One region of the Salinivibrio sp. EAGSL genome, then DNA from elsewhere that is predicted to be linked to it. Evidence: predicted binding sites of a transcription regulator. Region 1 holds the regulator's gene; the other holds the start of a gene.
The links. Region 1 encodes CRP, which controls carbon source genes, mostly activating them, when cyclic AMP is high. Its sites were predicted from a motif close to TGTGANNNNNNTCACA; they were not measured.
Positions count from the first base shown of each region.

Region 1 (16,298 bases):
TAATGTGGTGAAAGTTAAGCGTACCATCAGCCGTAATGGCAATGGTCGTAATAAGGTAGATGAGCTATTGGCACTTTTTTCCCCTCAGCCATCCACGCCTTAAGCGCTGTTGCCTCAAAGCGCTCACGTCAACCAGCTCACGATCACCAGCAGCGCGCCAATGACGAGTCCGATCATGATAACGCCGGTAATGATATAAATTGCCGGTGAATCATAGCCGAAATCTCGCTCGCGATTGCGTTGTGATTGCACCCCAAACAAAGCAGCGATGACACTTGTTACTACCTGTTTCAGTCTAGGTTTTTCGCCCATCCTGCCTCCATTTTCAGCCTCTGTTTTTACTCTAGTTAATTCTCTGGCACTTGCCAGTGTTCGCTGAGATTAAGCATGGTTAAGGTAAGACTTCATGGCCGATATCGGGTAGAATTACGGCGACTTTTTGGCAATTGAGGCGACCGCACTATGAAGGATTTTTTGATTGCGCCATCGATTTTATCTGCAGACTTTGCCCGATTGGGCGAAGAAGTTGAAAACGTATTGGCGGCGGGTGCAGATGTGATTCACTTTGATGTGATGGATAACCATTACGTTCCGAACCTGACATTTGGTGCCCCGGTTTGTCAGGCTTTACGTGACTATGGGATCACCGCACCGATTGATGTTCACTTGATGGTTAAGCCGGTCGACCGCATTATTCCTGATTTTGCTAAAGCGGGCGCGAACATGGTGACGTTTCATGCTGAAGCCAGTGAGCATATTGACCGCACGTTGCAGTTGATCAAAGAGCACGGCATGCAAGCGGGTTTGGTCTTTAACCCGGCAACGCCGCTCCACCACTTAGATTATGTGATGGATAAGCTCGATATGATCCTGCTGATGTCGGTCAATCCTGGGTTTGGCGGCCAGTCTTTTATTCCCACCACCTTAGATAAACTGCGTGAGGTCCGTCAGCGTATTGATGCCAGCGGGCGAGATATTCGTCTGGAAATTGACGGCGGTGTAAAGGCCAATAACATTGCAGACGTTGCCCAAGCGGGTGCGGATATGTTTGTCGCAGGGTCGGCCATTTTTGGTCAACCGGATTATAAAACCGCAATTGAAGAAATGCGTGCCGAACTGGCAAAAGTAGAAAGGTAATGAAGTCGTATGAGCCTGCGTTATATTGCATTTGATTTAGATGGCACCTTGGTTGATAGCGTGCCCGATTTGACCCAAGCGCTGCAGATGATGCTGGCGGATTTGGACCGGCCAACAGTGAGTGTAGCCGAGGTGACCGGTTGGATAGGGAATGGTGCGGATATTATGATTCGTCGCGCATTGTCCCGTGCGCATGATCATGATCCAGCGCTTGACCCTGAGCTGGTCGCAACTGCACGCACGCGTTTTAATTACCATTATGAGCACAATGGTCACGAAAAAACCGTGCTGTACCCTGGCGTGAAAGAGACCCTAACCGCATTGCACCAGCAGGGATATCAGCTGGGCGTCGTCACGAATAAACCGATCGCTTTCGTGCCCGCTATTTTAGAGGATTTAGGGTTAGCGCCCTTGTTCAGTGATGTGATTGGTGGTGATAGTCTGTCAACCAGCAAACCTGACCCAGAAGGCTTGCACCTGTTGCGCGATAAGCATGGGTTAACCAATGCCCAGATGTTGATGGTCGGTGACTCAAAAAATGATATCTTAGCAGCACACAATGCGGGAATGGCCTCCGTTGGCCTCACTTATGGCTACAACTACGGTGAGCCAATCAGTGACAGCCAACCCAGCTATGTGCTGGACCATTTTAGCCAACTAGAGGCAGTGGTGGCTAATTACTCCGCGTAACGCTTTCAACCAGCAAATAAGACCGCCCACACGGGCAACATGTAAAGGAACCGAATCATCATGAGTCAATCTTCGAAACCCATTGTATTGAGTGGTGTGCAGCCCTCAGGCGAGCTGAGTATTGGTAATTATCTGGGCGCGTTGCGTCAGTGGGAACAGATGCAAGATGATTATGATTGTCAGTACTGTGTGGTGGATTTACATGCCATTACGGTTCACCAAGATGCGGATGCCTTGCGCGAAGCGACTTTAGATGCGCTGGCGCTGTGTCTCGCGGTGGGAGTCAGTCCAGAAAAAAGCAACTTGTTTGTCCAGTCCCACGTGCCTGAGCATGCTCAACTCAGCTGGGTGTTAAACTGCTACACCCAAATGGGTGAGTTGAATCGGATGACCCAGTTTAAAGATAAGTCGCAGCGCCATGCTGAGAACATTAACGCGGGATTGTTTAGTTATCCGGTATTGATGGCGGCAGACATTCTTTTGTATCAAACCAACCAAGTGCCGGTGGGTAACGATCAAAAGCAGCACCTTGAACTGGCGCGTGACGTTGCGACCCGTTTTAATAATCGCTATGGCGATGTGTTTGCTCTGCCTGAGCCTTACACACCCGATGTCAATGCGCGGGTCATGAGCCTGCAAGATCCGACCAAAAAAATGTCGAAATCTGACGACAACCGTAACAATGTGATCGGGCTGCTCGAAGATCCAAAAGCGATTGCGAAAAAAATCAAACGTGCGGTCACGGACTCAGAAGAGCCGCCGCGTGTCCGTTTTGATAGTGCACAAAAACCGGGTGTTTCCAACTTGCTTGGGTTATTGTCTGGGGCGACGGGTGAGTCAATTGATACGCTAGAAAAAGCGTATGAAGGCAAGATGTATGGCCACCTGAAAAAAGACACTGCAGACGCCGTCGTCGCGATGCTAGAGCCGTTGCAAGCGCGCTATCATGCGTTTCGAGCTGATCGCGCAATGCTCGATAATGTGATGCAAAAAGGGGCGGCGCATGCCTCTGCACGGGCACAAGACACCTTACGCAAAGTTTATGATGCGGTCGGTTTTGTGCCACGTGTGTAGCACGCGTTTGTAATAGTACAAACCTGGTACAATCACAAAACAAGTAAGCAGCGGGCCAGTCTCGCTGCTTTTTTGATCAAGGCTGAACCGGCCTCTCACTTCTAACGAATTCATCAATAATCGCTAGCCTCGATGCGATTCATATCACGTCATATTCTGTATCTATCATGAATAATGCATCCGATTTTCGAGTAAACACTCAATTTACGTGAAGGAACAGGTATGAAAAAGCCATTGATGTGGTCGCCCCTTGCTTTGGTGCTGGCCGGCGTTGCACTGCCCGCGGCGGCAAAAGCCCCACCGACTGAAACTTATCAATGTGGTGTGACAACCCCAACCCCCATCTACGCGATTCAAGGTGACGGCGCGCGTAGCCCATTGGTTCCAGACGGGCAGTACCGCTCAGATAAAATTTATGCGGTACAAGGCGTAGTCACTGCCGTTACCCAAGGCTTGTATAAAGGAGCCTGGATACAAGATCCGCAAGGCGATGGTAATCGTGCCACTTCCGATGGCTTATTTGTTTACTTGCGAGGCGCTGATGACCTCAACTTACAGCCCGGTGACACCTTATGTGCCAGTGGTTACATCAACGAGTATTACGGCCATACCCAACTGGGTGTTACCGATGAACAAGTGGCTAAGGGAGCACCTCAGGGGACGATTGCACCGACGGCACTCCGTGTTCAACCCGATGAGACTTTGCACGAGGCACTTGAGCGCTACGAAGGGATGTACGTCACCATGGACGCGGATAGCGATTTGGTGATCACGCGTAACTTTGGCTTTGACTACGATGCCTTCCGTAACAATATGGTGTTATCGCATCAATCCCCTTTATACAAACCCACGCAACAGTATCCCGCGTTAACGCCTGACGCTGAGGCATTAGCCGCAAAAAATAGCGATAACCAGCTGTATATCGAGAGCGATCAAAAAGCGAAAGACGGCAAGATCCCGTATTTTCCAGGCTTAGATGCCGAGCAGGGATATCTACGTATTGGCGATCGGGTCGAGCGTTTGAGCGGTGTTATGGGTTATAGCTACGACCAATACCGACTTGTTGCAACAAACACCATCACTGCCGGTGATATTGTGCACCAAAATGATCGTCAACTGGCACCGAATAACGTGCCTGGCGCTGACATTAAGGTGGCGAGTTTTAACGTACTTAACTATTTCACCAGTGCCAGTGCGGTCGGTGGCCCACTCAACGTGACCTGTGATGATCGTGCCGATGCCGATGCGAATCGTGGCTGTAACCGTGGGGCGAAAACGGCGGCTGAGTTTGGGTTGCAACGCACTAAAATTGTCAATGCACTCACCGCGATGGACGCCGACATTGTCGGTTTGATGGAAATTGAGAATAATGGCTTTGAGGCTGGCAGCGCCATTGCTGATCTGGTGACCCATTTAAATGCGCAATTTGCTGACTCGCGTGATCATTACCAATTTGTCGAACCCAGTGACCAAGAGAAAAATCAGGGCGCCTATTTTGGCTCAGATGCGATTATGGTGGGCATGATTTATCGCCCCGCGAAGGTCAATCTCGCAGGTGAGGCGCAAGCGGTACCCATGCCAGAGCAGCATATCAGCGGCGAAAGTCCAGACGGAGAAACCAAGACACTCGACAAATACCAGCGCGATAGCCTAATTCAACGCTTTATGGTTAACGACCAGCCGCTCAGTGTGGTGGTGAATCACTTTAAATCGAAAGGCTCAGGCTGCTATGAAGACTGGATCGCGGGTGAGTTTGATACCGATACCGCGGATATGCAGGGACACTGCAATGCGTTTCGCGTGTCTGCCGCCGTTGCATTGCGTGACCATCTCAAAGCGGTCGACGGTGACGTATTAATTTTGGGTGATCTCAATGCTTATGCGCAAGAAGATCCGGTGCGGGTGCTAACGGATTATCAGCGTACTGAGGGCCAGCGCGATATTATCACCGCGGCGGGCACTGAAATTCGTGGTGTGCCTATGCATCCAACGCCAAGCGTCGTTGAGCAAGGTCTTGGTTATACCAACCTCGCAACGCAGTGGTTAGGGGATAAAGCCTACTCGTACTCATTTTCTGGAGAACTGGGCGCGTTAGATCATGCACTCGCCAATGCCAGTTTGGCGAGCAAAGTGGTCGGGGTGGAAGAGTGGCATATTAACTCGGTAGAGAGCACTCTGTTTGAGTACAGCCGACAATATAGCGGAGAATTGGTGAAATCGAGTAATCCATTCTCGTCATCCGATCACGATCCTGTGCTGATCTCACTCGATTATCCTGAGCCCGTGGTCCCCGTCTCGGTGACGATCAATAATCGCAGTTTCTTGCCTATTATCCCCTTACTTAATGGACAAAAAAGTCCGGATCATGCGTGGATGAAATGGCGCGCGACGCGCACCTTTGACCAGGCTAGCCCTTTAGTTCAATCCTTGGCGCTGCAGCCGGATGATTCGATAAGGGTATCCGTGAAAGCGCTAGGGCTGATCCCGGTTTACTGCGGCCGTGCACCTGCAGATAGCGCGATGACGGTTAAATACACCGGATTTCGCTGTCAGCTCACCCAGCCGTAATCTTGTGGCGGGCAGCGAAGGTTGCTCGCACCTGGATGACGCCTATTCAGCACTGTGGTAGCATCATGCCGGTTTTCCATCGCATGGCGTAGCACAGTGCTTCTTATCATCGATAATTACGATTCCTTTACCTATAACCTTTATCAGTACTTTTGTGAGCTGGGCGCATCGGTCCATGTTGCGCGAAATGACGCCATTAGTGTGGCGGATATTGAGGTGATGGCTCCCTCGCACATCGTTATCTCCCCTGGCCCTTGTACCCCGGATGAAGCGGGGATTTCCTTAGCGGTGATTGCACACTTTGCCGGGAAAATTCCAATTTTAGGGGTCTGTCTTGGCTATCAGGCGCTGGCACAAGTATTTGGCGCGAACGTCGTGAGAGCTCGTACGGTAATGCATGGCAAAACGTCCCAAGTTACCCACCAAGGAGAAGGGGTCTTCGCAGGCCTGCCTAGCCCTGTCACTGTCACGCGTTATCATTCTTTATTAGTTGAACCTCAAAGCCTACCTCACTGTTTGGCCGTCACAGCGACCGCTATCGATAACGATGGCAGTGAGATTATAATGGCGCTCAAACATCGCCAGCTGGCGATTGAGGGGGTGCAATTTCATCCGGAAAGTATTCTGACGGAGCAGGGCCATGCCTTGTTAGCCAATTTTCTTCAACAATCTTAGGTAGCGGTGCGGGCAGGTTAATATGTTCGTCTTTTGACGCTCTATCTGTGGCGGCCTCTATCGTGCAGCCTTTACCGTATGTCTTCCTTTCTTGAGTCTTTTTTTTCAGCAATGGTTGCAAAAAATAGCGATCTTTATCACTAATTTTACATTTCGCTGTTTTTAATCACTTTGTCAACGGCTGCAACCTTATGCAACTGTCGGTCTCTAGTCCGTTAATCTTGCCTTCTTAGCATCATAGCCTTACTCACTTTCATCTTCTCTTTGCTCACAGTTTATGCATAACTATCTCTTTAAACTGCATGAGCTTTGTTACCATGCTGAAAACAAAACATAATCTGCTATTGCTGCGGTTAAAATAATGTAAATACTATGCCTCATAGATAAAACATAGAAGGATTGAGTGATGACAATGGAGCACAAAGTAGAACGTAAACTCTTCGATGAAGTCATGGTGCCATGTTACAACCCAATGCCGATGATTCCTGATCACGGTAAAGGGTCGCGCATTTGGGACCAAGAAGGCCGAGAGTATATCGATTTTGCCGGTGGTATCGCGGTGAGCTGTTTAGGCCATTGTCATCCGGTCATGGTTGATGCGTTAACGGAGCAAGCCCAGAAGCTGTGGCATTTGAGTAATGTCATGACCAATGCGCCCGCGTTGCGTCTGGCTAAACGCCTCACCGAACTCTCATTTGCCGACCGCGTGTTTTACGCTAACTCGGGCGCTGAAGCGAACGAAGCGGCCCTGAAACTGGCACGTCGTTGGGCAAAAGAAGAACATGGTGAGCATAAAAGTGAAATCATTGCCTTTACCAAAGGCTTCCATGGTCGCACCTTCTTTACTGTCACCGTAGGTGGTCAGCCCGCGTATTCCGATGGCTTTGGACCTAAACCCGGCGATGTCACACACCTTCCTTACAATGACATTGCCGCATTGGCCGATCATATTTCGGACCGAACCTGTGCGGTGATGATGGAGCCTTTACAAGGTGAAGGTGGGATTGTGCCGCCAGAGCCAGGTTTTCTCCAAGCCGTGCGTGAACTGTGTGATAAACACAATGCGCTTTTAGTGTTTGATGAAGTGCAAACGGGGAACGGGCGCACCGGTACTTTTTATGCTTATCAAGAGTCTGGGGTCGAGCCCGATATTTTGGCCACCGCAAAATCACTCGGTGGCGGGATCCCAATTGGTGCCATGTTAACGACCGACGCCTTGGCTGCGCATATGAAGCCGGGGGTTCATGGCTCTACTTATGGCGGTAATCCACTGGCCTGTGCGGTGGCAGAAGCGGTGGTTAATGAAGTGACCAAACCCGACGTGCTTGCCGGTGTCATAGAGCGTGAGCAATGGTTCCGTGACGGGTTAGAAGCGATCAATGATAAATATGGCATCTTCAGTGAAGTGCGTGGCAAAGGCTTGTTACTCGGTGCGGCACTGAACCAAAACTGGGAAGGCCGAGCACGCGATATCTTGGTTGCGGCAGGCGAAGAAGGCTTATTGGTTCTCGTTGCCGGGCCTAATGTGGTGCGTTTTACTCCCTCACTGGTCATTACCAAAGCGGATATTGAAGAAGGAATGGCACGCCTAGAACGTGCGATTGCCAAGGTCGTCGCAGGATAAGCGACCTGACTCACTCGGAGGGATTTGAGATGTTAGTTATTCGGCCGATCCGTGCATCAGATTTTGATGCACTGATGTTGTGTGCGGAAGCGTCCGGGCATGGATTCACCTCCTTGCCGGTCGATGCCGATTTGCTACAGGGGCGGATTAATAATTCGCTTGAGAGTTTTGCCAAACAGGTGACAGAGCCGGGGCCAGAGGGATATCTGATGGTCGCCGAAGATTTAGAAACCGGTGAAATCGCAGGGACCACGGGCATCGAAGCCGCCATTGGTCTTGATAACCCGTTTTACAGTTACCATCTGACCAAGGTGGTACATTCATCACGCAAACTGAACGTGCACAACATTGTTGAAGTGTTGACCTTTGGCAACAACTACACGGGGGCGACAGAAATCTGCACCCTGTTTATGCGTCCAGAGTTTCGTGGCGGGTTAAACGGTAAGTTATTGTCTAAATGCCGCTTCCTAATGCTGGCGCAATTTCCAGAGCGCTTCGCTGACGTGGTGTTTGCCGAAATGCGCGGTGTGTCGGATGACGAGGGTAACTCGCCGTTTTGGCAGTGGCTAAAAGACAACTTTTTTAACATTGACTTTACCTTGGCGGATTATCTCACCGGGATTGGTGCCAAAGGGTTTATTGCCGACTTAATGCCTAAATTGCCGATTTATGTGAGCCTACTGAGTGAGGAAGCTCGTGCAGTTATCGGTCAAGTGCACCCGAATACCCGTCCAGCATTACGCTTGTTGGAAAAAGAGGGCTTTTCTTGCCGTGGTTATGTCGACATCTTTGATGCGGGCCCAACGGTAGAATGCTTACGCCCCAATATTGAGTCTGTACGTCACTCTTTCACCGCCTCAGCGCGCGTACGAGAGCACAGTAGCGCACAGGATTATTTAATATCGAATACCGATTTTGCTGGCTTCCGTGCCACCGCGGCGAAAGCTGCGATCGATCACGAAACCAATCAAGTTGTGATTAGCCCAGCGGTTGCCGATGCATTGAATGTAAAAAACGGCGATCAACTGCGTTTGATTGCCATGGGGGGATAAAATGACAAAGCAATCAGCAGGCCATTTGATTCATGGCGAGTGGGTAAAAGGCGAGGGCGAGATCATGACCTCGCAAAACCCCTTTGATAGTCAATGTATTTGGCAAGGTGCAGAAGCGAGTCGTTCGCAAGTGGAGCAAGCAGTCAGCGCCGCACGCGACGCGTTTTTGCGTTGGCGTAATACCGATTTTTCTGAGCGCCAAGCGCTGGTGGAGCGCTTTGCCGAGATAGTGAAAGCCAATACCGATGAACTGGCTCGGGTCATTGCCGAAGAAACGGGCAAACCCTTGTGGGAAACCAAAACCGAAGTCGGGGCCATGGTAGGCAAAGTGGCGATCTCCTTGCGCGCGTACCACGAAAGAACAGGCTCACGTGAAAAAGACGTCAATGGCACCCAAGCGGTATTACGCCATCGTCCACTTGGCGTTATGGCGGTATTCGGGCCTTACAATTTCCCTGGGCATCTACCTAATGGCCACATTGTTCCAGCTTTATTGGCGGGCAACAGCGTAGTATTTAAACCCTCTGAGCTGACGCCAAAAGTCGCAGAGAAGACCTTGGGCTATTGGCTCGAAGCGGGATTACCGCAAGGACTGATCAGCCTGGTACAAGGTGGGCGCAATACCGGCGAGGCGCTGGCCCAAGCGCGCGGTATTGACGGTTTATTGTTTACCGGTAGCGCCAATACGGGGCATATTCTTCATCGTCAGTTTGCTGGCCAGCCCGATAAAATGCTGGCGCTGGAAATGGGAGGCAATAACCCCTTGGTGGTGAGTGATCAGTTCGGTGATTTAGACGCCACGGTATACACCATTATTCAATCGGCCTACCTCAGTGCCGGTCAGCGGTGTACGTGTGCACGCCGCCTGCTGCTGCCTGAGGGAGAAGTGGGTGACAAGATCTTGACTCGCCTAGCACAATGGACCAAAACCGTGCGAGTGGGTGGCCAGTTTGATGATCCCGCGCCTTTCATGGGCGCCCAAATTTCAATGGCTGCCGCCGAGGGGATTTTGGCCACACAACAGAAATTGATCGATCTGGGAGCTACCCCCGTCATAGAGTGCGAGCATTTACACGATGCGGTGATTTCTCCAGGGATTTTAGATGTGAGTGGCATTCAAGCGTTACCCGACGAAGAGTATTTCGGTCCGCTACTACAAGTGCAGCGCTATCAGGATATGGCTGATGCGATCACGAAGGCGAATGATACCCGCTATGGTTTGTCGGCAGGCCTTATCAGTGAAGACGAGGGCGAATGGCAATACTTCCTCGATCATATTCGCGCAGGGATTGTGAATCGTAATCGTCAGTTGACAGGGGCAAGCGGTGATGCGCCATTTGGCGGGCCAGGTGCGTCGGGTAATTTACGTCCAAGCGCTTACTATGCCGCCGATTATTGCGCTTATCCCATGGCATCAATGGAAGGGGAGCAGGTGGTACTGCCTGAGACGTTCGCCCCCGGTATTCCGACTCAACAAGATTAAGGAGACCAATATGGACAGTGGCCAAGCGTTATTCGATAAATTATGGCAAGACTATATTAACCGTCTTTGCCCATCGGCACATCAGGTACATGCCTTGCTCGAAGAAGGGCAGCCTTTAATCAATGATCATATTGCCTTGCGGACATTTGGTTTGCCCAAGGTTGGGCTTGAGGTCTTGGCGCGCCCCTTCCTGGCGCTAGGCTATCAGCAAAAAGGGGACTATACCTTTGAAGCGAAAAAGCTCAATGCCTGCCATTTCGAGCACCCCGATCCTTTGATGCCGAAAGTGTTTATCAGTGAATTGATGGTCGAGCAATGCTCGCCTGCGCTGCAAGCCATTGTTCATAAGCTGGTGGCACAAGTCGATGCGTCGTCACTAACAGGGAGCGATTTTCTTCATCAGGGGCGGCTTTGGGACATCGATAGCGCCACCTATCAAGCGCTTGCTGAGGAGAGTGAATACGCGTCCTGGGTAGCCGCGCACGGTTATGGCGCGAATCATTTCACAGTGAGTGTCAATCAGTTAAAGGCTCATGATCATTGCCAATCGGTTAATCAAAAGCTGCGAGACAATGGCTTTGCAATTAACGAAGCGGGTGGGGAAGTAAAAGGGGACGCATCCGTTTATCTGGAGCAATCCTCCACCATGGCTGACCGTGTCCCTGTTGTTTTCTCTGATGGCACGCAAACCATTCCAGGTGGGTTTTATGAGTTTGCTAAGCGTTATGTGTTGCCCAACGGTGAGTTGTACCAGGGGTTTGTTGCCGCTTCAGCGGATAAAATTTTTGAGAGCACGCACTAACAAATAGTGGATATAACGAGGCCTAAACGGTTAAGGAAGAGTTCGCTCTTCCTTTTTTTTTGTTTTAAAAAGAAAAACCGACGCCAGGGCGTCGGTTGGGAATACAGAGAGCGCTGTGATTAGCGGGTACCGTATACCACGATGGTTTTACCATGGGCTGAAATAAGGTTTTGCTCTTCCAGCATTTTAAGAATACGCCCCACGGTTTCACGCGAGCAGCCAACGATTTGGCCAATTTCTTGACGTGTGATCTTAATTTGCATGCCATCAGGGTGCGTCATGGCATCGGGTTGCTTCGCTAAATTCAACAAGGTTTGCGCAATACGGCCCGTGACGTCCAGGAAGGCAAGATCCCCCACTTTTTGGCTGGTCACTTGCAAACGGCGCGCCATTTGTGAGGACAAACGCATCAATATATCGGGGTTAACCTGGATCAGTTGGCGGAACTTTTTGAATGAGATTTCTGCCACTTCACAAGGAGACTTAGCCCGAACCCAAGCGGTACGCTCCTGATCATCTTCGAAAAGGCCTAGCTCACCGATGAAATCACCTTGGTTAAGATAAGACAGGATCATTTCCTTGCCTTCTTCATCTTTGATTAGAACGGCGACAGACCCTTTCACGATGTAATACAAGGTCTCCGCTTTTTCGCCTGCATGAATCAGCGTGCTTTTAGACGGATACTTGTGGATGTGACAATGTGAAAGGAACCACTCGAGTGTAGGGTCTGTTTGAGGTTTTCCTGGAACCATATAACTTATTTCCTCTGCATGTGTTGCCCGGCAACAACGTCCTATCTTTGTCTGAGGGGTAACCCACCAGATCTATGCACAGAATACGAAGTCTGGGCGCGGGCTACAAGCTCACTGTATGTTAACAAGAGTGTATCTTTTTTTGTTAGCAATTTCTTGATTTTGATCTAGGCCAACCGCCTAAAAAACTGGCAAAAACGTGGCTAAGATCACGGCTTGAGAAGTAATACACGATAGATGCGCTACGCCCTAGCCAATCTTGCCTTTTTCGATTAGCTGCTGAATCAATGGACGGATGATAAGTTCCATCGCAAAGCCCATCTTACCGCCTGGCACGACGAGTGTATTATGCCGTGACATAAAAGACCCCGTGATCATTTGCAGCAGATAAGGAAAGTCGACGTTTTTCATCCCTCGAAAGCGGATCACCACAAAGCTCTCATCCAACGAAGGAATGCCTTTGGCGTTCAGTGGGTTGGAGGTATCGACCGTCGGCACCCGTTGAAAGTTAATGTGAGTGCGTGAGAATTGCGGCGTAATATAATGCAAATAATCGTCCATCGACCGCACAATCGAGTCGGTGACCGCTTCGCGTGAGTGGCCCCTATCGCGGGTATCGCGGACAAACTTCTGAATCCACTCAAGGTTGACGATCGGGACCATACCAATCAATAGGTCGACATGTTGGGCGACATTGACCTCACCATCAACCACACCGCCGTGCAAGCCTTCGTAAAATAGTACGTTGGTATTGTCGGGTAAATCCTGCCATGGTGTGAAGGTCCCTGGCATTTGATTGTAGGGCACCGCTTCGTCAAAGGTATGCAAGTAGCGGCGATATTTGCCTGTGCCGAGTTCACCGTACTCACGGAAAAACTGCTCTAATCGCGGAAAATCATTGGCGGTGGGGCCAAAGTAACTAATGTGCCGTCCTTGCTCACGTGCTTTACGGATCTCGACGTCCATTTCCGGTCGCGTAAAGCGATGGAAACTGTCCCCTTCTAGCCACGCCGCTTTGATGTTCATCATCTGGAACATCTTACGGAATGCTTCGGATGTGGTGGTGGTCCCTGCTCCTGAAGAGCCGGTGACCGCGATGATTGGATGTTTAGCCGACATGACGCGCCCTGTCATTCAGTCTGAATGTGTATCGCTGTTTATTGCGTACAGCGATGCTAAGATCTGAGTGCTTCTTTACGACGAATATCCACTGTCTCGTGCAACTCAGAATACACAATCACGGCGTCGCCGGATTGCAGTTGTTGGCGAACATCCGCCACTTTTTGTGCAAAGCTGACTTCCTGCTCACCATAATCGGTTCCTTCCCGTAACACAAAGTGCTCGATTAAACGAGTCAGTGTTTCCTCAGGGACCGATTGCCAAGGAACCATCATACTACATCACCTTTTGTTGATTTATGGCTGAGACGTTAGGGTGCTTGATGCTGATATTGTGAATCAGCTCGCATTTTACCCAATCATTCAACACAATGCAGTAGATCAATGTGCGTCGGTCTTTTTTGCTTTGCGTGGCGTCCTTTTTTAACGGGACGAGCAAAGGCGTGAGGCTAACCAGTGAGGCACCGACTGCTCCAGCCAGAACTGTGGCTGGCGCCAACTGCCGGTAACAAAACCAACATGCCCACCATGTTCGCTCAGTTGATAGTCAATATTCGCGGGCAGAGGCGAGGTTGGGATCACTGCGTCGGTCATAAAGGGATCGTCTTTCGCATGGATAATCGCAAGTGGGACCGTAATAGCGTCAAGGACAGATAAACCACTACAGCTTTGATAGTAGTGTTGAGCATCGTCAAAGCCATGCAGCGGTGCGGTGACCGTTTGATCAAACTCGAACAGAGTTTTAATCTTTGGCCGCTCCCCAGCATGCCACCGACCCACTTTTTGGTGTCGGGTAAGTTTTTCCGATAAGGTTTGTCGCATCGACCGTAGCAAATACGCTTGATAAACACGGGAAAACCCTTGTTGAATACGGGTCGAGCACGCCGCTAAATCGAGCGGGGGAGAAATAGCACAACCACAACTGACAATCGGATCATGCTGATAGTCGGCCAGGTAGCGCACCAACATGTTTCCTCCCAAAGAGACTCCCACAGCGGCAATCTCATTGTTCGGGTAGGTCTGGCGTAAATAGGTCAAAAATGCCCGAGCGTCCTCCGTTTCGCCGGAATGATAAGTCCGCGGCGCGCGATTAAGACGGCCACTGCAACCGCGAAAATGCATCACCACACCGCACCAGCCTTGCTGTTTAAAAGCGGCCAATAATCCATTGGCATAAGGGCTATCAAAGCTTCCTGCTAGGCCATGAAACAAGACAATAATAGGCTGTCCTACCTCGGGATGATGCGTCCATGCAAGATCGACAAAGTCACCGTCAGGCAGATCAAACGCTTGCCAAATAGGCGCAAAAAGCGGTTGCCGGCGCAGCAGGCGTGGCAGTAAGGTTTGCAGATGCGCATTACGGGCAGTTGGAATGGGGTTAAAGGGTATCATCATCGTCTGCTCCATCCTCTTTTGTAGGCCGGTCTACCCGTAGTGGTGTATAGAGATTACGGGCAGAGGGGGATAGCTGGCGGCAATAATAGGCCAAGGGAGACGCGGCTTGTGTGAGCCAGGATTGACGATTAAGCACTTCAATCAAGTCTTGTTGCTGGAACTTCTCTAAACTGAGTTCAAAGTTGAGCATTTTTTTATATTGGCCGGTGCCCACGCGTGGCTTGAGATCGCGTCTTAGATGGCGATAAGCGATCAGCAAATGTTCAGACCGGCTCAAGGCGTGCTTAAGCTGGGTGAGGCTCTCGGGGCTAAGCCCGTAACCGTGGCTTTCAATCCAAGCGAGCAACAAAGCAAGGTTCACATTGCCTTGGTGCTCGTCTTGTAATTTAAGGCAGGCTTGTTTGACCTCTTGCTTAGCATAGTGGTGCAAACAAAACTGCCAAAGATCGGCGGCGTTTGCCATCCCAGGCGTTAGTGTTGGTTGAATGTCGCCTCCAGGGCTTCTAGCGCTTCTTGTTGCTCCATCCATTCTTGTTCCACCTCTTCGAGCGTCGACTTTGCATCGGCTTGGCGTTGCAATTGCTCCGTTAAACGGGCTTTGTTGTCACTCTGGTAAATAGCGGGATCCGCTAATTGGTTTTCTGCTTCTGCGATAATGGCAGAAAGTTGTTCGATCTTTGTGTCTAAACGGTCAATTTTTTTTCGTAGTGGCGCCGTTTGTTTTCGGCATTCGGCTTCACGACGCTTTTGTGCTTTTCGATCTAACTGCGTTTGCTGTGGGGCAAGCTTTTCGTCTGCGGCTTGCTTTTTGTTTTCCGCACGATCAGCGCGTTGTTGTTCGGTCAGCCAGCGGTGATAGTCGTCTAAGTCGCCATCAAAGGGTAGCACTGCGCCCTTGTCCACCAAATACAAGTCATCGGCTGTCGCACGCAATAAAAAGCGATCGTGGCTGACGATCACTATCGCGCCATCATAGGATTGCAATGCGAGCGTTAACGCTTGGCGCATGTCGAGATCCAAATGGTTAGTCGGTTCATCCAACAGTAACAAGTTCGGTTTTTGCCAAACTAACAATGCAAGGACTAAACGTGCTTTTTCGCCGCCAGAGAAAGGGCCAATGTTTTCCAACGCTTTGTCACCTTGAAAGCCAAACCGTCCGAGAAAATCTCGCAGGGTTTGCTCGGCAGTAGTTGGTGCTAAGCGATTTAGATGCTGGAGCGGCGTTTCATCGATACGTAAGGTATCGAGTTGATGCTGGGCAAAATAACCTATTTTCACCCCTTGAGAGTAGCTTAGCTCGCCAGCCATCGCCGGCAAATCGCCCGACAATAACTTGATCAGCGTTGATTTGCCCGCGCCGTTACGCCCTAACAGGCCAATGCGCGCCCCAGGCACTAAGTTAAGGCGAATGTTCTCGATAATTGGCGTTTTGTTATAGCCAGCGGCCACCTTATCCATCATAAGAATGGGAGTGGGCAATGCATCAGGGGGTAAAAAGGTAAAGCTAAATGGATTATCGTATTGAGCCGGTAGCACCTTTTCCATGCGTTCCAGCGCTTTTATCCGACTTTGCGCTTGGCGGGCTTTGCTGGCTTTGTATCGGAAACGGTCAATGTAGGATTGCATGTGAGCAACTTGCTTTTGTTGCTTCTCATATTGCGCTTGCTGTTGTGCTAACTTTTGCGCGCGCATGCTTTCAAAATCCGAGTAGTTACCGGTGTATTCATTCAGCTTAGCGTGCTCAATATGAATGATACGATTGACCACAGGATCAAGAAAATCACGGTCGTGTGAGATCAAGACCAAGGTTCCCGGATACTGCTGCAACCATTTTTCTAGCCACATCACTGCGTCCAAATCGAGGTGGTTGGTGGGCTCGTCGAGTAGCAGTAAATCTGAGCGACATAACAAAGCTTGTGCCAAGTTAA
Region 1 is NZ_JABWMG010000002.1:11,467-27,764, reverse strand. Features, by position in the region: gene HLG76_RS01545 (Dam family site-specific DNA-(adenine-N6)-methyltransferase) at 1-103, shown strand, start outside; gene HLG76_RS01540 (DUF2970 domain-containing protein) at 124-312, opposite strand; gene rpe (ribulose-phosphate 3-epimerase) at 463-1,137, shown strand; gene HLG76_RS01530 (phosphoglycolate phosphatase) at 1,147-1,827, shown strand; gene trpS (tryptophan--tRNA ligase) at 1,888-2,901, shown strand; gene HLG76_RS01520 (ExeM/NucH family extracellular endonuclease) at 3,124-5,469, shown strand; gene HLG76_RS01515 (aminodeoxychorismate/anthranilate synthase component II) at 5,566-6,144, shown strand; gene HLG76_RS01510 (aspartate aminotransferase family protein) at 6,551-7,768, shown strand; gene astA (arginine N-succinyltransferase) at 7,798-8,820, shown strand; gene astD (succinylglutamate-semialdehyde dehydrogenase) at 8,822-10,303, shown strand; gene HLG76_RS01495 (DUF1338 domain-containing protein) at 10,314-11,105, shown strand; gene crp (cAMP-activated global transcriptional regulator CRP) at 11,225-11,857, opposite strand; gene HLG76_RS01485 (phosphoribulokinase) at 12,107-12,976, opposite strand; gene HLG76_RS01480 (YheU family protein) at 13,033-13,251, opposite strand; gene HLG76_RS01475 (hydrolase) at 13,399-14,367, opposite strand; gene HLG76_RS01470 (TIGR02444 family protein) at 14,354-14,833, opposite strand; gene HLG76_RS01465 (ABC transporter ATP-binding protein) at 14,842-16,298, opposite strand, start outside.

Region 2 (16,298 bases), on a different contig from region 1:
GCGTAAGCCATTTTCCACCAAAGCTTGCTGGGTTTCGGCTAGGCCGAGCTCCCAAGGGCTACCTGCATACTTCACCGATGTCAGCGGGCTGGCACCGGTACCGCCATCGTAACCCGAAATGGTAATCAGATCGGCATAGGCTTTCGCGACGCCAGTGGCAATGGTGCCAACACCTGGTTCCGAGACCAGCTTAACCGAGACCAGTGCCTGCGGATTCACTTGTTTTAAGTCGAAGATCAGCTGCGCTAAATCTTCAATTGAGTAAATATCATGATGAGGCGGCGGCGAAATCAGGGTGACTCCAGGCACGGAAAAGCGCAGTTTCGCGATCTCTGCGGTCACTTTATGCCCTGGTAGCTGCCCGCCTTCACCCGGTTTCGCACCTTGCGCGACCTTGATTTGCAGCACGTCGGCATTAGTTAAGTAGTGCGGGGTGACGCCAAAGCGGCCCGAGGCAATTTGTTTGATCCGAGAATTACGCTCGCTATTGAAGCGACGTGGATCTTCACCGCCTTCTCCAGAGTTGGAGTGACCGCCTAGACGGTTCATGGCAATGGCGAGAGCTTCATGGGCTTCTGGACTTAAAGCGCCAATTGACATAGCGGCTGAATCAAAGCGTTTAAACAGCTCGGTCGCGGGTTCTACGCGCTCGAGTGCAAGCGGCGTTTGTGCTTTTTTCAAGCGCATTAAGTCACGCAAGGTCGCGACCGGACGTTCATTGACCGTGTTGGCGTAGGTTTTGTAATCCATGGTTTCACCCGAGCGGACCGCGCTTTGCAAGTTGGTCACTACATCGGGGTTATAAGCATGGTACTCACCGTCATGCACATATTTGAGCAAGCCACCGTGCTCAAGCGGTTTGCGTTTAATCCACGCGCGACGGGCAAGGTTGATGAGGTCTTGTTGGAAATCGTCAAAATTTGCCCCTTGAATCCGACTCGCGACGCCTTTAAAGCAAAGTTCAATGACATCGTCATGCAGACCTACGGCTTCAAACAGTTGCGAGCAGCGGTAAGACGCAATGGTCGAGATCCCCATTTTCGACATGATTTTGTAAAGGCCTTTATTGATGCCATTACGGAAGTTAACCATGACGTCACGATAAGGTTGGTTGACCGCACCAATATCGACCAAATTAGCCAAAGTTTCGTAGGCTAAATAGGGATAAACCGCGGTGGCGCCAAAACCGAGTAACACCGCAAACTGATGGGCATCACGAGCGCTACCGGTTTCGATGATGATGTTGGCATCACAGCGCAGGTTCTTGCTGACCAAACGTTTTTGCACTGCACCGACGGCCATGGCGGCTGGGATTGGGAGCGTGTCTTTATGAATAGTGCGATCGGACAGCACGACCAAGACGGTGCCATCACGGACACAGCGCTCAGCTTGATCACAAAGGTCAAGGATCGCTTGGTGAAGATCTTTCTCGTTCGGGTTGTAGTTAATATCGAGAACCGTATTGCGGTAATAGGTGTCGTCCAGCTCGAGTAACTGGATCAGATCTGAAAACAGCAGTACGGGCGATTTAAAGGCAACCCGTTCGGCATGGCCATCAGTCTCGCAAAAGACGTTCATCTCGCGACCGATACAGGTCGCCAATGACATCACGTGATTTTCCCGTAACGGATCGATAGGTGGATTGGTGACCTGAGCAAATTTTTGCCGGAAATAGTCACTGACACAGCGCGGACGCGAAGAAAGCACCGCCATTGGTGTGTCATCGCCCATGGAGCCGGTCGCTTCTTGGCCGATATCACCCAAGACCTTGACTACCTGATCAATCTCTTCGTTCGACATACCAAACAGCTTTTGATACGTCTTGAGCTGACCATCTTGCAAGTTGCGGCTGCCTTCACTGGTTTGTGGATCCAGATCTTCAAAAGGCGTCAGGCGACGGACGTGTTGATCGAGCCATTCGCGATAGGGGTGGCGGCTTTTGAGCTCATTATCGATTTCACCCGAGTGCCAAATTTTCCCTTCTCGTGTATCAATGACCAGCAACTCGCCTGGCCCGACACGCCCTTTTTCCTCAACTTCATCCGGTGCGTAATCCCAGATGCCGACTTCAGATGCCAAGGTAATAAATTTATCTTTGGTGATTACATAACGCGCTGGACGCAGACCGTTTCGGTCAAGATTACAGGCCGCGTAGCGACCGTCTGACATCACGATGCCGGCTGGGCCATCCCAAGGCTCCATATGCATCGAATTAAAATCATAGAATGCGCGGAGCTCATCATCCATATCTGGATGATTTTGCCAAGCAGGCGGCACAAGCAGGCGCATGGCTCGGAACAAGTCCATACCACCGGCAAGAAAGACTTCCATCATGTTATCGAGGCTAGATGAGTCTGAACCGGATTCATTCACAAATGGCGCCGCTTGGTATAAATCTGGCAATAATGGCGAGTTAAACTTATACGCACGGGTCCGCGCCCACTGGCGGTTGCCTTCAATGGTGTTGATTTCACCATTGTGTGCGAGGTAGCGGAAAGGTTGGGCAAGCGGCCAGCGCGGCTGTGTATTGGTACTAAAACGCTGGTGGAACAAACAAATCGACGACTCAAGGCGAAGATCGGCCAAATCAGTGTAAAAGCGCGGCAGATCTGCCGGCATACACAGTCCTTTATAGACAATGGTTTGGGTCGACAAGCTGGTCACATAAAAATCTGCATCATCGGTGAGGGCCTTTTCGGCGCGACGACGTGCAATGTAAAGGCGACGTTCGAGATCGCGAGCTCGCCAGCCGGCTGGTCCATTGATAAAGACTTGCTCAATCACCGGTTGAGACTGTTTGGCGATGTCTCCAAGTACGTCAGGATTGGTCGGTACCGTTCGCCACCCCACCACTGAAAGGGTTTCAGCGTTGATTTCTTGCTCGAAGCGTTGTTTGGCTTGTTGGGCTTTAGCTGGATCGGCGCTTAGAAAAATCATGCCGACCGCGTAAAGGCGGCTAAGCTTCCATTGATTTTGCTCAGCGATAAGGCGGAAAAAGCGGTCTGGCTTTTGCAGCAGCAATCCACAACCATCGCCTGTCTTACCGTCTGAGTTGATACCACCTCGGTGGGTCATGCGGTCAAGTGCAGCGATAGCGGTACGAACCAGTTTGTGGCTTGGCTCTCCCTCTTGGTGGGCAATAAGGCCAAAACCACAGTTATCTTTTTCCAGCATTGGGTTGTACAGCGACATTGCAATTCTCCCTTGCTACTGCGTGATGCGCAGTGATTGCATTTATTGTCGTGATCCTCCTGACCACTCTGAGCGGGCTTAGCCTTGTGACTATGCTCCCGTTATGTTGTGATTTTTTAACGAGATTTGTCGGTTATTGGTTATTTAACTGGCTGTTTTTAAAAACAATAACCGAATCAAATAAGGGGAAAACACGACTCAGCGACCTTCCAAATTAACGGGAAACCCCGCAAAGGTCAAATTTTTGTATGCAATCTTTATGCATATACAAATGTAAAAAACGACGATTTAAGGTTATGATTTAGCGTGCTTTTAATGCGGATAATCAGGGAATAATAGCTATTCGCAATTATGCTTTTTAGTTAAATAATTATTAAATAAAGGCAGAATTTGAGTAGATATTCTAATTTTAACAACAAACAGAGAAGGGTGCGTTTTATGCGTCCACTTTCATAGCGAAAATCACTACAGATTGATGTAATAAAATAACAGATGATATTTATAAAGCTGTGAACAGGGTAATCACTCCCCTAATGTAATGTGTGGCAGAATACGATGCGAGTGAAAACTGGATAGAACACATTAGGGACAAGGTCACAGGAGCGGCATGGCGTTTTTTATTTTTTTGCTTGTTTTATTGGCCGGTGGCGTGCTGGGTTACGGATGGCGAGCGCGTCAAGAGACAGTGGCGCTATCTGACTGGCAGGTTTACATGGCCAGCTTGGAAACGCCGCATGCCATTGTGACTGCCGAACAGGGCGACATTTTATATGCCAATGCTGCATGCGTAGACACCTTTTCACTGGTCGATAGCCAACAGCAATTTAAAACCGCTACCCCGCGACAGCAGCAAGCCGTTCAGGCATTCATCCTAGCACAGCCCTGGCCGCAACCTTTTTCTCATGTTGATGCGAAAGTCCGAGCGCCGGGGGCGAATCGGGTGCGTGTCAACGTGCAGTTATCGGGGTTACCGATTCGTTGTCGAGGAAAGCGAGCATGGGTTGTCTCCTTATCATCGACGGATCAGCGCACCCATTGGCAGCTTCATGAGCAAGAGCAAGGCGTACTCTTGAGCGTGATTAACTCGCTGGAGGAGTTGGTGTGCTTTCAAGATGTGGAAGGGAATGTGGTCGGTACCAATGCGGCATTTGATCGTTTTTGGCAAGGCCGTGAGCAAGAGGCCATTGTTTGGCAAGCGGATCAGCCGCTGACGCAGCCTCAAACTGAACGGACATGGGCGACACAACACAATGATGAAAGCTGTTTATTAGAGACTAATATCACCGCACTTAAAAATGATAAACAGGCAATCATTGGTACCTTGTGTATCAGCCACGATGTGACCAACTGGCACCAGATGCAAGAGCGATTACAAAAAGAAGCGCAACAGCGCCAATCCGTTGAGCAGGTCTTAGAGCAACGCAGTCATTTACTCAGTGCGATTTTTAAGTCGAGTATCGATCCGATTGGGATCTATGACCAAGACTACTATCACTTGGCTTGCAACCAAGCTTATGCTGATGCATTAGGCACTACGATTGAGGCGTTGGAAAACGCCCCTGCGCAGAAAGTGGTTGATCCTGATATCTTCGATCAACACCGACAGCGTGATCAACAAGTATTGGATACGGGTGAAACCATGACTTATGAGGATGTCATTCTTGGTCAGTCAGGCGAGCAAACCTGGTATGAGGTGGCAAAATCACGCATTCAAGATCCGGTGACGGGCGACCCTGCCATTTTGCTGATGGCACGGGATATTACCGAAAGAAAAGAAACGCAACAGCAGCTTGCCGACGCCATTATGGCTTTGCAAGCACTCAGTTTTGTCGACAGCCTCACCCAAGTCGCGAATCGACGTAGTTTAGATGAACAGCTGAGCAAACTGTGGCGTTCACAAGCGCGTGAAGGCACGCCACTTGCCTTTATCCTCTGTGATATCGATCATTTTAAACTGTACAATGATCACTATGGTCATCAACAAGGTGACTGGGCGTTACAAAAAGTGGCAAACGCGTTGACCTCAGCCGTTCACCGGCCGCTTGATGTGGTGGCGCGTTATGGCGGCGAAGAGTTTGCCATTATATTGCCGCAAACCGAACTGAACGGCGCTATCCAGGTTGCCGAGACTGCACGCGAGCGGGTGCTATCGGCAGACATTGCCCATCATCAGGCAGTGATTACCGGTAAAATTACTATCAGCCTTGGCGTTGCTTGTGTGACACCCTCCGCGGATGGTGATTACGGTGATTTAATCCAGCAAGCGGATCGCGCTTTATATCAAGCTAAACGCAACGGTCGAAATCAAGTGAGTGTAGTGAAAGGCATGCCGACACCACACGGATCAAGCCCTCGACGCGCCTCGGTCGCCGAGTCGACTTACCTAGAATCTAGCGGTTAATCATCCTTTATGAAACAACTTAAAGTCCTCGCACAATATTATGTCGATTTACTGGTTAAACTCGGGATTGTGCGCTTTAGCATGCTGCTCGCCTTAGCCTTAGTAGCGCTGGCGGTTGTGGTGCAAGTGGGCATCACGCTGGTGCTTGAAGGTACGGTCCAGAATATCGACATTATTCGTTCTGTATTTTTTGGTCTGATCATCACTCCCTGGGCGGTCTATTTTTTATCAGTGGTGGTGGATCAACTGGAAGAGTCTCGTCAACGTTTATCCAAGCTCGTCTCAAAACTTGAAGAAATGCGCGCGCGCGATATGCGTTTAAACCGTCAATTAACCGAGAACATTGAGCAGCTCAACTTAGAGATAGAAGAAAGAGAAAAAGCTGAGGAAGCGCGGCAACAGGCGATTAAAGATCTGGAAAATGAAGTTTATCAGCGTGAAAAAGCCCAGTTAGAATTGGCTGAGCAAACCGCGTTACTGCGATCATTTATCGATGCCTCGCCCGATTTAATTTATTACCGCAATGCCCAGGGCCAGTTTTCCGGTTGCAATCGCGCAATGGAAGAGCTCACCGGTTACGATGAGAAAACCCTAAAGGGCATGACGCCTTGGGATGTTTATCGTGAAGATATTGCTGAAAAAGTGGTTGAAACGGACCAGCAAGTTTTTGATGCCAATGTCTCGATTACCTATGAACAATGGCTGGAATATCAAGATGGTCGAAAAGCCTATTTTGAGTTGCGCAAAGTCCCTTTCTTTTCACGAGACGGGCGACATCTAGGATTACTCGGCTTTGGACGCGAAATCACCGAGCGTAAGCGTTACCAAGACGCGCTAGAAAAAGCGAGTCGAGAAAAGACAGCGTTTATTTCGACCATTAGTCATGAACTTCGTACCCCGTTGAATGGCATTGTGGGGCTCAGTCAAATACTGCTCGACTCTCAATTAGACGATAAACAGCGTAATTACTTACGCACCATTTACGTTAGTGCCATCACGCTAGGTAACATTTTTAATGACATTATCGATTTAGATAAATCCGATCGAAAACGTTTGTCATTGCATCCTACCAGCATCGATCTGCGCGAGTTTGTGACCGAGATTGATAATATATCGACATTGATGGCGGAGCAAAAAGGCCTACGTTTTGAACTCGAGCGGGTCACGGACTTGCCCGAGTACGTTGCAGTGGATGCGACCCGTTTACGGCAAATTCTTTGGAACCTGGTGGGGAATGCGGTCAAGTTTACCAAGCAAGGTTGTGTGATTATCACGGTCAGTGCTGAGGTTGATCACGATACTGCTCATCTGTGTTTTGATGTTGAAGACAGTGGTATTGGGATCCCTGCGGATGAGCAAGATAAGATCTTTGCAATGTACTATCAGGTAAAACAAGCAGGTGAAAACCTACATGCCGTGGGCACTGGGATTGGCTTAGCCGTTTCGCGTAAACTGGCGCGTTTGATGGGTGGCGATATCAGCCTCGACAGTGAAGAAGGTCAAGGCAGTACGTTTACACTTACGGTGAGTGTGCCACTGAGTGAACCCAATGAAGAACAGATGCCTTCCCCTGCGCTGATAAACAATGCGTTACGTATTTTGCTTGTCGAAGACATTGAGCTGAATATCACCGTCGCCACCAGCTTGCTTGAAAGCCTGGGTCATGACGTCACCGTTGCTCGCGACGGGCAAGCCGCGCTTGATGCTTTTGTGCCTGGCGCGTTTGATCTCGTCTTACTCGACATTCAGTTACCGGATATGACCGGGTTTGATGTCGCCGCGACATGGCGACAGCATCACGCACATTTACCGCCCTTGGTTGCTCTGACGGCCAATGTGATCAACGATAAAAACAGCTACTTAACGCAAGGTATGGACGATGCTATCAGTAAACCCATTAGTGTCTCAGCCCTCAATCACGTGATTTCGCATCATGCTTTGGCCGGTGAGGCGGTATCCGCGCAGACTGCTGAATCTGAACCTCAGACGCAAGCGGCGCGGCCAGTGGCGAATGAGCAAGCTGAGCGCTTATTGGATATGGACATGCTCACCGGATACGTCGAGCTGGTGGGAATTAAGCCTGTACGCCAAAGTATCGAAATGTTTGAAGCAACCATGCCAGACTATATCGCGATCTTAGACTCGAACATGACCGCACGCGATCAAGACGGCATTGTTTCAGAAGCCCATAAAATTAAAGGCGCCGCGGGGTCGGTGGGGTTAAAACATATCCAAAAAGTCGCGCAAAAAGCTCAGTCGCCTGATTTACCGGCATGGTGGGAAAACATTGCTGATTGGATCGATGAAATAAAAGCGGGTTACCCGCACGATTTAGCGGTATTAAAAGCCTGGTTAGATGAGCAAAGCGACACTCACCGTTAACCTGATAAGATCAAAAAAAGGCGCCTTAGATTGGGCGCCTTTTGCCTGTACAAACGGTAGTTTTCACCGACTATCGGCTTGGCGTTGACACTTACTGCTCTTCAATCTCGCCGCAGAAGCGATAGCCTTCACCGTGAATGGTGGCAATAATCTCGGGCGTGTCGCTGTGCGATTCAAAGTGCTTGCGAATCCGGCGAATGGTGACATCAACCGTACGATCATGCGGTTTCAAATCGCGGCCGGTCATTTTCTTCAGCAGTTCAGCACGGGTCTGGATCTTGCCAGGGTTTTCACAAAAGTGAAGCAATGCACGGAACTCAGAACGAGGCAGTTTGAAGGTTTCTCCCTCAGGATTGATCAGTGAACGGCTGTTAATATCTAACGTCCAACCATTGAAGGTATAAACGTCAACATTACGTTTCTCTTCACTCCCGTTCACACTGCTTAACGCACGCGTGAGCAGGTTGCGGGCACGGATAGTCAGTTCACGGGGATTAAACGGTTTGGTGATATAATCATCTGCACCGATCTCCAACCCAAGGATTTTATCAACTTCGTTATCTCGCCCGGTCAGGAACATCAGTGCCATATCCCCTTGTTCACGTAGTTCACGCGCCAGGAGTAGGCCATTTTTACCAGGCAGGTTGATATCCATGATCACAAGGTGAACGTGGTGGTTTGACAGGATTTGATGCATTTCGTCGCCATCGCTGGCTTCAAACACATTGTAACCTTCGGCTTCAAAGATACTTTTCAGCGTGTTACGTGTGACCTGTTCGTCTTCTACAATCAGAATTTGCGGGGTTTGCATTGGCGATACCTAATATCTAAATAGAATCCGGTTATATTCCACAGTCTAGACCGACTAGCCTGTGAAAAAAATTTACAAAATGCGAGGAATGTCTACCGCGAACCTCGCAACTAACATATGGCACGCCATCCATAGAGAAGTGTTCGTCGATGCTAGACAACGCACCGTGTGTTCCAGCTTGAGACGGGGCATGGCGGACTTGATTCAACGCCAAGCCGATCACTGTGCTATCCATTAATTATCGCCAATTGTATTCATTTAACAGCACGCTAACAATATATTAGGATGAAGGTTGATGATTTTTTTCATCCTTTATTGACCCCAATCAAAAGCATGTTACGTGTCAGTTAGTACCAACTATCCGTTTAACTTCATGAATAATCGCGCATAATTAGTAATTAAGCATAGTATTAGTAGCCAATGGATGTAAATAATGTGTGATCAAAATACGCAGCAAGATTTGTGGAAAACTTACCAATCGATCGCTTTTCATGCCCCTCAAGCGCCCGATGCGGCTGCATTTGCTATTCTTACCGCATTTAATCCACGCAGCCAACCTTTATCTGACAATGAGAATTACTTACGTAATGAGCGGCTTGCCAAGGCGATGACGCAGGCCGGTCTCCGTTATTGGCCGATGAATGGTGGCGCACCGGATGGAAGTTGGTTTGAACCTGGTTTTGCGGTCGCGATTGCGTCATCGGATGCCGTGGCCTTGGCGAAAACTTGGGAGCAAAACGCGATTTACTGGGTTGAAAACGATACATTATGGTTGTTGCCTGCCTTAATGACAGACTTTACGCCACAATCACTTAACGTGCGTTTTTCTTCCTTGTTGGTGGCGGCAAAGACGTAAACGAGTCACCCTATTAATAATGAGGAGAAAGATATCATGGACGATAAACTGCCTGACTTATGTGACCAACACCCTGACGCGGTGCAATGGGTTCCGATGCAATGGTTTGACTATGGGAGAAAACGTGGCTTTGAAGGTCGAGTGCGAACGGTGCGTTGCTATCGCGATAACTCGAAAGTGAAGGCGTTATTGACGTCGCCCGGTGATGGGCAGGTGTTGGTCGTTGACGGTTCAGGTGCCATGGATAGAGCTTTGTTAGGCGACTTAATTGGACAAAGTGCGGTCGATAACCATTGGGCGGGGATTGTGATTGCCGGGCCCGTGCGTGATGCGGCCACCTTATCCACCTTACCGCTGGGCATAAAAGCACTGGGAGTGTGTCCAATTAAAACGCACAAATACGGTCAAGGTGAGGTTGATGTGGCGATTACGCTTGCGGGGATCACCCTGACAGCGGGGGATTATCTGTATGCAGACCAAAATGGTGTGATCGTGTGCACCAATCCGCTAAACACGTGAATCAAAAACTTAGCCCTACCCCGAGTTGATAGATAGATTCGGGGGCGGCGTCGGCATCAAACTCAACATCTAGTCCGGCATTGACGCCAAAAGCGTCGCTAAATTGGTAGCGACTGCTGACGCCCCATTGATCAATTACGGCGTTATCATTGTCATGGCTAATCTGGCTCGACACACGTAGCTTGTCGGTAAAATGATAATCAATGCCGCTGAGTAAACCATGCGCGCTGGTCGATTGCGCAGTCTCGCTTTTTAACTGTGTTCCTATGTAGACAGAGACATTCTGTAGTGGATAGCGATAGCCTGATTGGACCGTCCAGCTGTCAAAGCCTTGGCTCGCCGAGGGAATAGACTGAATAAAAAAATGCTCTGACGCCAATTCAGGTGCGGTGTTCCACGTGAGTTTTTCAGCCCACGCGGGTGTCGCCACGACGTGTAGGGCGAGGGCCAACCATCCTAGTTGTTTTACGCTCACATCCTTTGCCTCTTAGCTTTTGATTAACGCTGAGCTCGGTGGGTTCTTGTTTGTTCGCTATCGTGAGTGTAGACAAAAAAACGTTTTGTAGCCCATGATCTGTGACGATCAAGCTGGTTTTATTGCCATCTGTGTATGACTCAGGCGGTTTTCATCGTTGTATGGGCGTACATCGTGAAAATGCCCCGCTTTCACTTGACGTTGCAGTTGTTGCCAATAGGCCGCCTCAAATAGCTCAGGATGAAGACGATCAAACTCTTTTGCCACCGTTCGGTTAACCAGTAAAAAGGTACGAAATTCCTCGGGGAATACATCGTTCTCTCCCACGCTGTACCATGGCTCAGCCGCTAATTCGTCTTCAGGGTAACGCGGCGGAGGAATACGGCGGAAGTTAACCTCGGTTAAATACGCGATTTCATCGTAATCATAAAAAATCACCCGGTTGTGGCGACTGACACCAAAGTTTTTAAACAGCATATCGCCGGCAAAGATATTAGCGGCGGCCAGTTCTTTTAATGCATCGCCATATTCTTGTACCGCCTGGGAAATCGCCTCGGGTGCCGCTTGCTCTAAATAGATATTAAGTGGGATCATTCGCCGCTCCATGTATAGGTGGCGAATCCGTACTTCGCTGTCGGTCACCGTGATGCAAGACGGCGCCACCGCGAGCAGTTCGTCGATTAATGCGTCACTAAACCGATCGCGAGGGAAAATAAAATGACGGTATTCTTGGGTGTCGGCCATACGACCAACACGGTCATGCTCTTTGACCAGCCGGTATTTCTCCCGCACTTGGGCATGGGTCATTTGTTTTTGCGGTGCGAACTTATCTTTGATGATTTTAAACACAAACCCGTATGAGGGGAGGGTGAATACAGACATCACCATGCCTTTTACGCCGGGGGCGATATCAAATAAATCGTCTGAGTTTTCCAGGTGATGAAGAAACTCACGGTATAACTCTGTCTTACCATGCTTTTGACATCCGATGGCGGTGTAGAGCTCTGCGGGCGTTTTATTGGGCATGAGCTGATTGAGAAAGTCGACTAAAGCGGCAGGTACCGGAGCGTAAACCATAAAGTAGGAGCGAGCGAAGCCGAATACGATACTGACGTCATCACTGTCGGTAATGCAGGCATCAATATAGAGCTCACCGTGATCAGAAATCGCGAGCGGTAATACCAGCGGTCGGCGTTGATTGGCCATATCGAGCCTGCCAATCAGATACGCGCCTTTATTACGGAAAAATGGCTGACGGACCATTTCAAGGGTGAAGCTCATTGTGAGCTGGGGGCCAAAGCGCGCCTGCAGGATTTGGGTTATTCGCTTAAGATCACCGGTTTTATCTCGCCAAGGTAGGGTAAACGGTGTGCTATCTAGCATTCGTTCTAGCGTGGCATAGATGCCTGCTTGAGATTGAAACCGCCGAAGTAGTGGCGTGGGGTACTTAGGAATCCGTCCCCCTTGAGCGCTTTGCACAAACAATTTGTCACGACGAATATTCCGATGCTCAAAGATCCGGCAGTAGACAGAGTTAAAAAAACTCTCAGCGATATCGTAGCGCGGGTAATCATCGAGCAACCGGATATAGGCCGCTTTTACCTCCATCAAAAACGAGCGAGTGGCGTGTTCTTTCCCAAGCATCGCGCGGAGCTGTTGGCTGACTAAGCCAACATGGTGGTCATAAAATTGAATACGCGTTTTAAGTGCAAGCTGCACACTTTGCCAATCTTGTTGTTCAAAGCGTTCTTGTGCGCCCGATGTCACATCAAGAAAGCGACCGTACATGGCATCCGAGCCTTGTAAGATGGTGTTTGCAACCAGCTGCGCCATGGCGTCCTGTGTCATTTTCGCTCCTTTCCGTGAACGTTTTTCCCTCGGTTCAAGCTCGCAGAGTTTTGCTGAAAAAGCAATCGGCATCACTTTTTTGTTGACCTTGGCAGCATGATTCGATACACCTAAGGGGAACTCAACAAAATAAATGATAAACGCAACACACATGCAACTAACGATCAGCACCTTGACCACCACAACCACCATTATTACTGGCACACTTTGTGTTGGTGCGGGCTGATACGCACAGAATTTCCAAAAAAAGCCCGTACCTTCCCAGGTACGGGCTTTTTTTTATCTTAAAGAGAGAGGTCCCAAAAGGATGCGAGTTTTAAAATTTGGTGGTACATCGTTGGCCAATGCCGAACGATTTAGCCGCGCTGCCGATATTATTCTGAGTAATCAAGGACAAAGTGATGTCTCTGCGGTTTTGTCCGCGCCTGCTAAAGTCACCAATATTTTGGTCTCAGTGGTCGACAACACGGTCAAACATGGTGAGGCAGAGCTGCCACTTAAAGAGTTAGAAAGCCTTTTTACCGATCTTTTTCATGGGCTTGCCGAGTGTCAACCTAACCTTGAAACTCAGCCTCTATTTGACAAATTAACCCGTAGTCTCGGACAGCTTCGTCAATATGTGCACGGCATGAGCCTGCTCGGTTTGTGTCCCGATAGCACCTATGCGCGCGTGGTAAGCAAAGGGGAGCGTTTATCGGTAGCGGCAATGCATGCGCTCTTAGAAGCTCGTGGCTATGCCGTGTTTGATATTGACCCCGTTAATTATTTTGCTGCGTCGGGCAGTTATTTAAGTGCCGAAGTGGATATCGAAGCGTCATCGCAGCGATTTAAACAATCTCCGATCCCGGCGCAACATATCGGGCTGATGCCAGGCTTTATGGCCGGAAATGAAAACGGTGAGCTGGTTACGTTAGGGCGAAATGGCTCTGATTACTCGGCTGCTGTGCTGGCTGCGTGTGTGCGCGCCCAATGTTGTGAGATCTGGACTGATGTTGATGGCGTTTACAACTGTGATCCGCGTCTAGTGCCTGATGCACGCTTGCTAAAATCACTGAGCTACCAAGAGGCGATGGAGCTGTCTTATTTTGGGGCCAAAGTTCTCCACCCTAAAACCATTGCGCCGATCGCCCGGTTCCATATTCCTTGCCTCATCAAAAATACCGCCAACCCGCAAGGTGCAGGCACCCTCATTGGTGATGATAGTGGCGAGGACAAGCTGCCAATCAAGGGGATCACTACCTTAAGTGACTTGAGCATGGTGAATCTGTCAGGTCCGGGCATGAAAGGGATGGTGGGGATGGCATCACGCGTGTTTGGCGCCATGTCGTCGGCTGGGGTATCGGTTGTTCTTATCACTCAATCATCCTCTGAGTACAGCATTAGCTTTTGTATTCAAAACCAAGATAAAACCAAAGCAGAAAAAGCACTGAGTATCCACTTTGAGCTCGAGTTGAAAGACGGCTTGCTCGAGCCGGTTGAGTTTATCGATGATCTTTCAATTGTTTCCTTGGTGGGTGATGGTATGCGCACATCAAAAGGGGTCGCATCGCGCTTTTTCACCTCTCTGGCGGAAGTGAATGTCAATATTGTTGCCATCGCTCAAGGCTCATCAGAGCGTGCAATTTCGGCTGTTGTTCCCTCAGAGCGGGTATCCGAGGCGGTCAAAGCCTGTCACGAAAACTTATTTAATAGCCAGCACCATTTGGATGTCTTCATTGTTGGGGTCGGTGGGGTCGGCGGCGAGCTCATCGAGCAAATTCGTCGTCAGCAGGCCAAGCTTCGTCAGCAAGGGATTGTGATGCGTGTGTGTGGGTTGGCCAATAGCAAGGGCATGTGGCTGAACAGCCAAGGCATTGATCTGGATACCTGGCGCGATGATTTACCCAATCATCTTTCCGACTTCAGTTTGGCCGGCATGATCCAGTTAGTACAGCGTAATCACATTATTAACCCAGTGCTGATCGACTGCACCTCGAGCCAACAAGTCGCTGACCAATATACGGCGTTTTTACAGGCGGGGTTCCATGTGATCACGCCGAACAAAAAAGCCAATACCAGTAGCCTTGCGTATTACCACCAGCTGCGTCAGGCGGCGCGTGCAACCCATCGTAAGTTTATGTACGAGACCACGGTTGGTGCTGGCTTACCTGTGATCGAAAACTTGCAAAACCTGATTGCAGCCGGGGATGAACTGTCACGCTTTTCCGGTATTTTATCCGGTTCACTGTCTCACATCTTTGGCAAACTAGATGAAGGGGCAAGTTTTAGTGAAGCTACCAACGTGGCGCGAGAAAACGGCTTTACCGAACCGGATCCACGGGATGACTTGTCCGGGATGGACGTGGCGCGCAAGCTTCTTATTTTAGCCCGAGAGGCTGGCATGGAGCTTGAACTCGATGACGTCAACGTGGAGCCGGCCTTACCGCCAGGCTTTGATCAATCCGGTGACGTCGACAGCTTTATGGCTCGGCTTCCTGAGGCGGATGCTTATTTTAAGCAATGGTCGGAGCAGGCTGCGCAAGAAGGGAAAGTATTGCGTTATATTGGTGGGATTGAGAACGGCCAGTGCTTTGTGAAAATTCAAGCTGTCGCCAGTGATGATCCAATGAATAAAATCAAAGACGGTGAAAACGCATTGGCATTCTACAGCCGCTACTATCAGCCAATTCCGTTAGTTCTGCGCGGTTACGGCGCAGGGACTGCCGTAACGGCGGCGGGGGTGTTTGCGGATCTGATGCGAACACTCGGCTGGAAATTGGGAGTATAACCATGGCGGTACGTGTTTATGCGCCAGCATCGATTGGTAATGTCAGTGTTGGCTTTGATGTGTTGGGCGCCGCAGTTAGCCCTATCGACGGCAGTTTACTTGGCGATGTGGTTGAAGTAGCTGATGGGGGAAAAACGCCTTTTTCATTGCGCTGCCAAGGCCGCTTTACCGATAAGTTACCGTCGGATGAGCAAGATAACATTGTGTACAAAGCTTACCTGGCATACGCCGCAGCCTTGCAGGCGAATAATCAGCCTGTCAAACCTGTCGCTATGGTATTGGAAAAGAATATGCCGATCGGGTCGGGGCTGGGATCTAGCGCCTGTTCGATTGTGGCCGCTTTGGATGCGTTAAACCGCTTTCACGATCATGCGTTAGATGAAACCACCATGCTGGCGCTAATGGGAGAGATGGAGGCATCGATTTCAGGCAGCCTTCATTATGATAATGTCGCGCCCTGTTACCTCGGTGGGTTACAGCTCATGCTCGAAAGCCAAGGCGTGATCAGTCAAGCGGTGCCGCACTTTGAAAACTGGTATTGGGTCATGGCCTATCCTGGTATCAAGGTATCGACGGCTGAGGCCCGTACTATTTTACCCGCGCAATATCGCCGTCAGGATGTGATCGCACACGGCCGTTATCTCGGTGGTTTTATTCATGCGTGTCACACCCAACAACCTAAACTGGCGGCCAGTTTAATATGTGATGTGATTGCTGAACCTTACCGACAAAAATTACTCCCTGGTTTTGCTGAAGCACGGGCGCACGCGGCAAACTGTGGGGCATTGGCTACGGGAATATCCGGCTCAGGACCCACCCTGTTTAGTGTCTGTGACGATCAACAGGTTGCTGAACGTTTGGCGCAATGGCTGCGTGAGCAGTATGTACAAAATAACGATGGCTTTGTTCATGTATGTCGCATTGATGGACAAGGCGCAAAAGCAATAGGAAGTCATGCATGAAGCTTTACAACATAAAAGATCACAGCGAAGTCGTTTCGTTTTCTCAAGCGGTTCAGCAAGGGTTAGGGCGTGGACAAGGGCTGTT
Region 2 is NZ_JABWMG010000017.1:53,676-69,973, reverse strand. Features, by position in the region: gene gltB (glutamate synthase large subunit) at 1-3,192, opposite strand, end outside; gene HLG76_RS11455 (diguanylate cyclase) at 3,800-5,593, shown strand; gene arcB (aerobic respiration two-component sensor histidine kinase ArcB) at 5,603-7,975, shown strand; gene arcA (two-component system response regulator ArcA) at 8,067-8,786, opposite strand; gene HLG76_RS11440 (DUF3293 domain-containing protein) at 9,220-9,642, shown strand; gene HLG76_RS11435 (putative 4-hydroxy-4-methyl-2-oxoglutarate aldolase) at 9,679-10,161, shown strand; gene HLG76_RS11430 (hypothetical protein) at 10,163-10,636, opposite strand; gene aceK (bifunctional isocitrate dehydrogenase kinase/phosphatase) at 10,745-12,484, opposite strand; Thr leader region at 12,649-12,766, shown strand; gene thrA (bifunctional aspartate kinase/homoserine dehydrogenase I) at 12,792-15,251, shown strand; gene thrB (homoserine kinase) at 15,254-16,213, shown strand; gene thrC (threonine synthase) at 16,210-16,298, shown strand, end outside.
Region 2: gltB (glutamate synthase large subunit) is a predicted target of CRP. The motif match lies at 3,278-3,293, and genes of this name have one in related genera.